2 regions of the Enterobacter sp. CFEC122 genome follow, and region 1 is predicted to be linked to the other one. Evidence: predicted binding sites of a transcription regulator. Region 1 holds the regulator's gene; the other holds the start of a gene.
What was found. Region 1 encodes Fur, which represses iron uptake genes when iron is present. Its sites were predicted from a motif close to ATAATAATGAGAACNACTATCAA; they were not measured.
Positions count from the first base shown of each region.

Region 2: fepB (Fe2+-enterobactin ABC transporter substrate-binding protein) is a predicted target of Fur. The motif match lies at 1,621-1,643, and genes of this name have one in related genera.

Region 1 is NZ_JBRIQR010000053.1:19,713-24,622, reverse strand. Features, by position in the region: partial or broken gene ACVCAM_RS23940 (OprD family outer membrane porin) at 1-900, shown strand, start outside; gene chiQ (ChiQ/YbfN family lipoprotein) at 948-1,274, shown strand; gene fur (ferric iron uptake transcriptional regulator) at 1,366-1,812, opposite strand; gene fldA (flavodoxin FldA) at 2,104-2,634, opposite strand; gene ybfE (LexA regulated protein) at 2,790-3,077, opposite strand; gene ybfF (esterase) at 3,206-3,979, opposite strand; gene seqA (replication initiation negative regulator SeqA) at 4,163-4,711, shown strand; gene pgm (phosphoglucomutase (alpha-D-glucose-1,6-bisphosphate-dependent)) at 4,736-4,910, shown strand, end outside.
Region 2 is NZ_JBRIQR010000002.1:312,098-317,007, reverse strand. Features, by position in the region: gene entE ((2,3-dihydroxybenzoyl)adenylate synthase EntE) at 1-408, opposite strand, end outside; gene entC (isochorismate synthase EntC) at 418-1,593, opposite strand; gene fepB (Fe2+-enterobactin ABC transporter substrate-binding protein) at 1,781-2,740, shown strand; gene entS (enterobactin transporter EntS) at 2,818-4,056, opposite strand; gene fepD (Fe(3+)-siderophore ABC transporter permease) at 4,165-4,910, shown strand, end outside.

The DNA of each region.
Region 1 (4,910 bases):
CCGGGTACCTATCAGGGTGCAGAAGCCGGGGCTAACTTTGACTACGGTGACGCAGGTGCGCTGAGCTTCTCCTATATGTGGACCAACGAGTACAAAGCACCGTGGCACATTGAAATGGACAAGTTCTACCAGAACGATAAGAAAACCAAAGTCGATTACCTCCACTCGCTGGGTGCGAAATACGACTTCAAAAACGATCTGGTTCTCGAAGCGGCATTCGGCCAGGCGCAAGGCTATATCGATCAATACTTTGCCAAGGCCAGCTATAAGTTTGATATTGCGGGTAGCCCGCTGAGTACCAGCTACCAGTTCTACGGTACGCGCGACAAAGTCAGTAACGGTGGCGTCAATGATATCTACGACGGCACCGCGTGGCTGCAGGCGTTAACCTTCGGCTACAAGGTCGGTCAGGTTGATTTACGTCTGGAAGGCACATGGGTGAAAGCGGAAGGGCAGCAGGGCTACTTCCTGCAGCGTATGACCCCGACCTATGCTTCCTCCAACGGTCGTCTTGATATCTGGTGGGATAACCGCTCCGACTTCAACGCCGACGGTGAGAAAGCGGTCTTCTTCGGCGCGATGTATGACCTGAAAAACTGGAACCTGCCGGGCTGGGCCGTGGGCGCTTCTTACGCTTACGCCTGGGATGCAAAACCTGCCGACATGGCAACACCGGATGCTTACTACGATCCAAACTATCGCCTGAAAGAGTCTTCCTACAGCCTGGATGCTATCTATACCCTGCAGGATGGCCGCGCGAAAGGCACGATGTTCAAACTGCACTTCACCCAGTACGACAACCACTCCGATATCCCGAGCTACGCGGGCGGTTACGGCAACATCTTCCAGGATGAACGTGACGTGAAATTCATGGTTATCGCACCGTTCACCATCTTCTGATGAATCGTCCGGCGGGTTAGATCCCGCCGGACCGGAGACTGCAAATGATGAAAAAAATCGTAATCGTCGCGCTGTTGGCATCGGGGCTGGTGGCGTGTGCCCAGACTCAGGCACCGAAAGAGGACTCCCGCCTCAAGGAGGCCTACAGCGCCTGCATTAATACTGCGGAAGGATCGCCGGAGAAAATTGAAGCCTGCCAGAGCGTGCTGAACGTGCTGAAGAAAGAGAAAGCGCACGAGCAGTTCGCGACGCAGGAGAATGTCCGCGTGATGGATTACCAGGCCTGTATCCAGGCACGTAAAACCGGTAACGATCAGGAAGTGGCGAAGCGTTGCGATAAGATCTGGAACGAGATACGCAATAATAATAAATAAGTTGCTTTACGCCCGGTGGCACTGTGCCACAGGGCTTTTTTCTGGCAAAAAAAAGCCAACCTTACGGCTGGCTCAGAGTATGAACACTCACTTATTTTGCGTCATGCGCATGTTCATTTTCGCGGCAATCGCCTTCAGCGCAGTGACCATAAAGGTACAGGCTGTGGTTGGTCAGACGGATGCCGTGACGCGCGGCGATTTCACGCTGGCGCGCTTCGATAGAGTCATCGCTAAATTCAATGACCTTGCCACAGTCGAGGCAGATCAGGTGATCGTGGTGCTGCTGCTGGGTCAGTTCGAAGACAGATTTACCACCTTCGAAATTATGACGGGTGACAATGCCCGCGTCATCAAACTGGTTCAGCACGCGATAGACGGTAGCCAGCCCAATCTCTTCACCCATGTCGATAAGACGTTTATAAAGGTCTTCCGCACTGACATGGTGATTGTCTGGACCCTGAAGCACTTCGAGGATTTTTAACCGAGGAAGCGTAACTTTCAGGCCAGCCTTCTTTAATGCGGTATTGTTGTCAGTCATGCGGAATCTGTCCTGTTGCTAAACGATTCACTTCTGTAGGAAGTGACAGAAAATGCACCCGGGATAATGCGTCTCATTATAGAACTGCCATGGCTAAATGAAAACTGCAAGTCTCAGGCAAAATATGCTTATAAAAATGGGGTATCACCAACAAACTTGCTCGGTGGAAAACCACATTTTATCAGGGAGACATTGTACAGGTCTGGGCGAAAAAGTTAAAAGATTGTAGCAATTAATTTAATCGGTTTGACCTGGTGCGCGGGCGCAACCGCCGTTGCGCCGCGATAAAAATCAGGCGTTGAGAATATCGTCCAGGTGCAGTTCTTCACGGATCTGCTTAACCCATTTCTCGACGCGCTCTGCAGTCAGTTCTGGCTGACGGTCTTCGTCGATGGCCAGACCCACGAAATGATCGTCATCGGCCAGGCCTTTGGACGCTTCGAAGTGGTAACCGGCGGTTGGCCAGTGGCCGACGATCACAGCGCCATTCGGCTCAATGATGTCGCGGATGGTACCCAGCGCGTCACAGAAGTACTCGGCGTAGTCTTCCTGGTCGCCACAGCCAAACAGGGCAACCAGCTTACCGTTGAAGTCCACTTCTTCCAGCGTCGGGAAGAAATCATCCCAGTCGCACTGGGCTTCGCCGTAGTACCAGGTCGGAATACCCAGCAGCAGAATGTCATAGCCTTCGAGATCTTCTTTGCTGCTCTTGGCGATGTCATGCACATCAGCAACGTCTTTACCGAGCTGTTTTTGAATGTTTTTCGCGATATTTTCGGTATTGCCGGTATCACTGCCAAAGAAAATGCCGATGATTGCCATGAGTAAAATAACCTCTTGAAACTTAATAGTATGGTGGCGCAATTCGGCCACGGATAAGGGCAATAATAGCAGAACTGGCAACCCTGCGGAAACAGCTATCGCGCAGGACTGCACTCTGTGCTACATGAAAAGGGTAATTAAGGGAATTTTCAGACTTATGCTTGGCTGCGCAGCATCTCAAGCTGGGCGATCAACATCTCTTCAATGAGCTCGCTGCGGCTAATATTTCGCGCGTCGGCCAGCTCGTTAAGCGCATCGACCGCGTTGGCGTTGAGCTTCAGTTCGACACGCTTAAGCCCACGATTTTTATCGCGTTTAAGCTGATTGCGTTTATTGATACGCAGCTGTTCATCGCGCGAAAGCGGATTCGTCTTCGGTCGTCCCGGGCGACGCTCATTCGCGAACAGATCTAGTGTCGTACGGTCCGTTTGTTCTTTGGCCATGATTCTGAGACTTCGGGGGAAACACGCCGCCCTGCTAATGCCCGGGCGATAAGCGCGCCATCATACATCACCAAAAACGGCGCGCCAACGACTGGAAGCCCGCAGCCTTCCAGTCGCTCTCTTTTTAATCAATTTGCAGTATCAGCAAGATAGCGGCGAATGGCGCGCAGCACGGCGTCAGGTTTTTCCGCATGCACCCAGTGCCCGGCTCCGGCAATGACGTGGGCGCGAGCCTGCGGGAATTGCGCCAGTATGGCGTCGCGGTACGCGTCGGTAACATAAGGGGAGTTACCGCCGCGAATAAAGAGGGTAGGGTGCGGCCAGGCGGGCACGGTTTCCCAGCCCACGATATTGTTGTACTGGTTCCAGAGCACCGGCACGTTAAAACGCCACTGGCCGTCAACAAACGACTTCAGCAGGAACTGGACGACGCCTTCTTCATCAAGATGCTCACGCATGACGGCAGCCGCCTGCTGACGCGTCGCGGCACTCGCTTCGGTGACCGCATTGATGGCGGCAAAAATTTCGTCGTGACGGCGGACGTCGTAATCCACGGGCGCAACATCAATCACCACCAGGCCGTTAATACGCTCCGGGGCCAGCGCCGTCAGGGCCATCACCGCTTTACCGCCCATTGAATGCCCGATGAGGGTCACCTTTTGCAAGTGGTTGGCATCCAGCGTATCCAGCAGATCCTGCGCCATCGCGGCGTAGGTCATCTCGTCGGAACGGCCGGAAAGACCATGATTGCGCATATCGATCTGAAGAATATCGTGGTCGGTAACCAGCTCGCGCGCCAGCACGCCCAGGTTATCCAGGCTGCCAAAAAGCCCGTGAACCAGTACGATGGGAGAATTATTGTTCGGCGATTGTGCAGTTTGCGCTCGGGTATTCAATTTCATGGCAAAGTTCTTTTTTTACGTATGTCAGGTTAGGGTATCATGTTGACCATTCTGCCGCCCGGCTGCAAGGTTCCAGTTTAATCTGACTTTTGCCGCCAACCTGGTTTGACGCTATCCGCTGTTGGGATTTGACCTTATAATCCCAATGACTTGTATTCAGATAAGATATCGCACTGGATTAAGATGAAAACAATCGAAGTTGATGACGAACTCTATCAGTATATTGCCAGCCAGACGCGGCATATCGGGGAGAGCGCGTCCGACATTTTACGGCGCATGCTTAAAATTTCCGCCGCTTCACAGCCTGCTACCCCAGTCACCAAAGATGTCGTGTCTCAGCCAAGCGTTGTTGCACAAGCAAAACCTGCCGTGACACCGGCAAAAGATAAAGTGCGCGCGATGCGCGAGCTGCTGCTCTCCGATGAATATGCGGAGCAAAAAAAGGCGGTTAACCGCTTTATGCTGGTGCTGTCTACACTTTATTCACTGGATAACAAAGCGTTTGCTGAAGCGACCGAGTCGCTGCACGGTCGTACTCGCGTCTACTTCGCGGGCGACGAGCAGACGCTGCTGCAAAATGGCAATCAAACCAAACCCAAACATGTTCCTGGCACCCCGTACTGGGTGATCACCAATACCAATACGGGCCGCAAGTGCAGCATGATTGAACATATCATGCAGTCCATGCAGTTCCCGGCGGAATTGATTGAGAAGGTTTGCGGTACAATTTAACCCTTGCATCAGAAGGACCCGGTAATGGCAAATCACAGCCGTGCAGGCCAACCTGCACAACAAAGCGATTTGATTAACGTCGCTCAGCTGACCGCGCAGTATTACGTGCTGAAGCCGGTCGTGGGCAACGCAGAACACGCAGTGAAGTTTGGTACATCTGGTCACCGCGGCAGCGCGGCTCGCCACAGCTTTAACGAAC
Region 2 (4,910 bases), on a different contig from region 1:
ATCGCCCGCAAACAGCGCGTGGTCGCGATCGGCGATCAGCACGGCGGGTTTGATCTGCGCCGCGTAGGCGTTCAGCTCGCTGCGCTGATGGCTAAAGAGCGCGTTCACCGGCGCGACGCCGATTTGCAGCAGCGCGAAGAAGGTCATGTAGAACTCGGCCACGTTGCCAAGCTGCACCAGCGCCGTCTCGCCGCGCTGCAATCCTCGCGCCTGAAGGGCTGAGGCCAGGTTGTTTACGGCCTGATTCAGCGCGCGGTAGGTAATACGGCGATCGCCATCGATAATCGCCACCGCATCGCTGTCCGCCCGATCCGTCAGGATGTGGGTCAACGGCAGATCCTGCCAGTAGCCTTTTTCACGGTAGCGGCGGGCAAAATCCTCAGGCCAGCGGGTAAAGGGAATGGTCATGAGTCTTCCTTAGTGCAAACCAAAAACGTTGAGCATGGTGGAGAGCTTCACGTCCGTCTCGCGCCACTCGCCCACCGGGGAGGAGGCAGGCACAATGCCCGCGCCGGCAAACAGGCGAACGGTATTTTCGCGAAGACGCGCGCAGCGGATGGTCACCACCCACTCGCCGTTGCCTTCGCTGTCGCACCAGCCAACGATGCCACCGAACAGCTCGCGGTCGAACGGCTCCAGTTCGGCAATCAGCTCTTTCGCCGCCTGATGCGGGAAGCCGCTCAGCGCCGGAGTCGGGTGCAGCAGGCAGGCCAGGGTCAGGGCGTTCTCGTTTTCACGCGCCTCGCCTTCAACCGGCGTCGCCAGATGCCACAGCGTCGGCGTGGTAATCAACTGAGGAGAATCAGGCATGCTGAGATGGTGGCTGCGCGGTGCCAGAATGGCCTTCATCGCCTGGGTGACCAGGTCGTGCTCGTGACGGTCCTTTTCGGAGGCCAGCAGCTTGTTGCCCGCCTCGCGATCCAGCACATCGTCAGGCTGACGGCGCGCGGAGCCCGCCAGCGGCAGCGAGCTAAAGTGCGCCCCCTCTTTGCGCAGCAGCAGCTCCGGGCTGGCGCCCAGCAGCACCCCGCCGTCTTCCAGCGGCACGTGGAAGTTGAAGCTCGCCGGGTTCTGGGCGATCAGGCGCTCCATCAGGGCGCCGCTGTCCGGGCGTTTGTCGGTCGCGATATCAATCAGGCGCGACAGGACCACCTTGTTCACCTGCGGCGTGGCGGTCAGCGACGCGGCGCGAGCGACCATCTCTTCGAAGACGGGCTGCGGCGGGATCTCGGCGCGTTGTGTCACCTTCAGGGCCTGCGCGCCGGAAAAATAGCGTGCGGACTGCTGACGTGCGGGACGGGAAAAGGTCTCCCAGCGTTGCGGAATAAACAGCGACGAGGGCTTGCGGGTGTCGAACGGGATCGCCCCCACCATCACCGGGTGAGCAATACCGCTGGCTTTTGCCGTGCGGAAGGCCTGGGCTAATTTTTGCTGGAAGCGACCCGCCGGATCGTCACCGCCGACGGCGGGTTCACTGAAGCGGGCAAAGCAGCCTGACGTGGTAAAGCTGCGGTAAGGTGACATAAAGAAAAAACGGTCTGATTCCAGCGTGGTTGCGGCGTGCTGAACTTCCTCAGCCAGGGACGTATCCATATCATCCTCCTCAAAATGATAAAAGAATCAATAATGATTATCATTTATATTTTCGTCGGCTAACCTAATCCCACATCGCTTCGCTGTCAACCGTCGGGCAAATAACTTGTGCGACAAAAGCTTGCATCCCGTTGCGGCAACCATGAAAATGAGAAGCATTATCTCCAACAAAACAGGATCCCGCGCTGTGAAATTCCCTGCCGTTTTCCGTAATCCCCTGCTTTTATTATCACTTTTTGTTTTAGGACTTACCTCAGCCGCTGCCGCCGACTGGCCGCGTCAGGTGACCGACAGCCGCGGGGTACATACCCTTGAGCACAAACCGACGCGCATTGTCTCCACCAGCGTGACCTTAACCGGCTCCCTGCTGGCCATTGACGCACCGGTCGTCGCCAGCGGCGCGACCACGCCGAACAACCGCGTGGCGGATGGACAGGGTTTCCTGCGCCAGTGGGGCGATATCGCGAAGCAGCGCAAGGTTGCCCGGCTGTATATCGGCGAGCCCAGCGCTGAAGCGGTGGCCGCGCAAATGCCTGACCTGATTTTGATCAGCGCTACCGGCGGGGATTCCGCGCTGGCGCTGTACGATCAGCTTTCCGCCATTGCGCCGACACTTATCATCAACTACGACGACAAGAGCTGGCAGGCGCTGCTGACCCAGCTGGGCGCGATCACCGGACACGAAAAGCAGGCCGCAGAGCGCATTGCCGCGTTTGATAAACAGCTCGCGCAGGTGAAACAGCAGATGACGCTGCCGCCGCAGCCGGTGAACGCCATCGTCTACACCGCCGCCGCGCATTCCGCCAACCTGTGGACCACGGAATCGGCGCAGGGCAAGCTGCTGCACCAGCTGGGCTTTACGCTGGCGGACCTGCCTGCCGGGTTGCAGACCTCAACAAGCCAGGGCAAGCGCCACGACATTATCCAGCTGGGCGGTGAAAACCTGGCGACGGGGCTGAACGGCGAAGGGCTGTTTGTGTTTGCCGGTGACGAGAAAGACGTGGCGGCGATTTACGCTAACCCGCTGCTGGCGCACCTGCCGTCGGTAAAAAACAAGCGCGTATGGGCGTTGGGAACCGAGACGTTCCGCCTGGATTATTACAGCGCGATGCTGGTGTTGCAGCGTTTGAATGCGATGTTTAAATAACAGGCACGATCCCCGTAGGCCCGGTAAGCGCAGCGCCACCGGGCGTTTTGTCGGGTGGCGGCTCCGCCTTACCCGACCTACAAGGTCACCACACTCTCCTGCCTGAACCGGCGCAATTCCACCAGCGCCACCAATAAGATCACACCAACCATTGCTAACACAAACCCGCTGCTGCTCGCGGACGCCGCCGGGGTCATTATCGCCCCCAGACCGCCGAGGATCGCCGCGCCAATGGCATCGCCCGTGACGTTTTGCGCGGTCCACAGGCCGTTAATGCGCCCGAGCATTCCTTCCGGCGTCTGGGTCTGGATCAGGGTGTACTGCAGCAGCGAGCTGATGGCGCTCAGCCAGCCGAAGATCACCAGACACATCACCCCCAGCGCCCAGACCGGCATCAGGCTGAAGAAGCCAATGGCGATAAACGAGGCCAGCGTGGCAAGCAGCATAATCAACCCCGGCCGCGCGCTCTGTGCCAGGTTGCCGCTGGCCAGCGCCCCGCAGGCCGCACCGAGCGGAATGGCGGCGTAGAGAATGCCTATTTCCGAGGCGCTCATCTGCCACTCGCCCGCCAGCGCCGGGTAGAGCACGCGCACCGCGCTCGCCATCGTCAGCAGGCCGCCGAGCAGCGCAATCCCGCCAATCAGCGGGTTGCTGAACAGGAAACGAATCGCGGCCATCAGGGACTTCAGCGGATGCTCGCGCGGCTGCGGCGGAGGTGGCAGCAGCGGCAGGCGCAGCAGCGTCAGCGTGGTGATAAACGTCCCCGCCGCGGCCAGGCCGTAGTTCCACGCCACGTTGCCGGTTGCCAGCAGCAGGCCGCCCACCATCGGCGAAATCACCGAGCCGAGGCGCACGGTGAGCATGGTGATCGCCCCCGCCTGCATCAGGTTCTCGCGCCCGACCAGCGCGGGCGTCGCCGCCAGCAGCGCCGTCACGCCTAACGAGGCGAAGAAGCCGTCCCACAGCCCGAGGGCATAAATGACCATCAGCGACGGCTCAGGGAGCATGGCGTTCAGACACAGCCCGATAAAGCCCACGCCGCAGGTGCCGCGCGCCAGCAGGATCAGCTTTTTACGCTCGTAGCGGTCCGCCAGCACGCCGCCGACCATCAGGCCGATAAACATCGCCCCGCCGGTTAAGGTGACGGATAGCCCTACCAGCCAGCTGGAGTGGGTCATCGTCTGGATCTGTACCGGCACGGCCACGCCGAGCAGGCCGAGGGATAAAATGGAGATAAAGCGGGCAATAAACACGGCGCGATACGCCGGGTGCGTTTTAAGCAGGCTGAGGTTGAGCAGCCAGGATTTTTGATTCATGACAAAGCCTTGAGTGTAATTCTACCCATTCCATGGGCGCACATGCTAACATAGCCAAATAAGATAGATAACGATAATCACTATCATTATCAAATCATGGATGTTGCTATGTCGTTTTCCTCATCTTCGGTGCGCGCCGTTGCCGTGCCCGTTTTATTGCTGCTGTTAATCCTGGCGATTGCACTCAGCCTGCTGGTCGGCGCGAAGCCGCTTCCCGCGTCCGTCATCGTTGATGCGCTTACTGGCACCTGCCAAAGCGCTGACTGCACTATCGTGCTCGACGCCCGCCTGCCCCGCACCCTTGCCGGGCTGCTGGCCGGCGGCGCGCTCGGCCTTGCCGGTGCCCTGATGCAAACCCTCACCCGCAACCCGCTGGCGGACCCCGGCATTCTCGGCGTGAACGCCGGCGCCAGCTTTGCCATCGTACTCGGCGCGGCGCTGTTCGGCTTCACCTCTCCGTCTGAGCAGCTGGTAATGGCCTTCTGCGGCGCGCTGGCCGCCTCGCTGGTGGTCGCGTTTACCGGCAGCCAGGGCGGCGGACAGCTGAGCCCGGTACGCCTGACGCTGGCGGGCGTGGCGCTTGCCGCGGTGCTGGAAGGCTTGTCCAACGGCATCGCCCTGCTCAACCCGGACGTTTACGACCAGCTGCGCTTCTGGCAGGCCGGTTCGCTGGATATCCGCACTCTTGAAACGCTGAAAGTGGTGGCGATCCCGGTGATGATTGCCGCCGCCGTAGCGCTGTCGTTAAGCCGGGCGCTGAACAGCCTGAGCCTCGGCAGCGACACCGCCACCGCGCTCGGCAACCGCGTCGCGCGCACGCAGCTGATTGGCCTGTTGGCCATCACCGTGCTGTG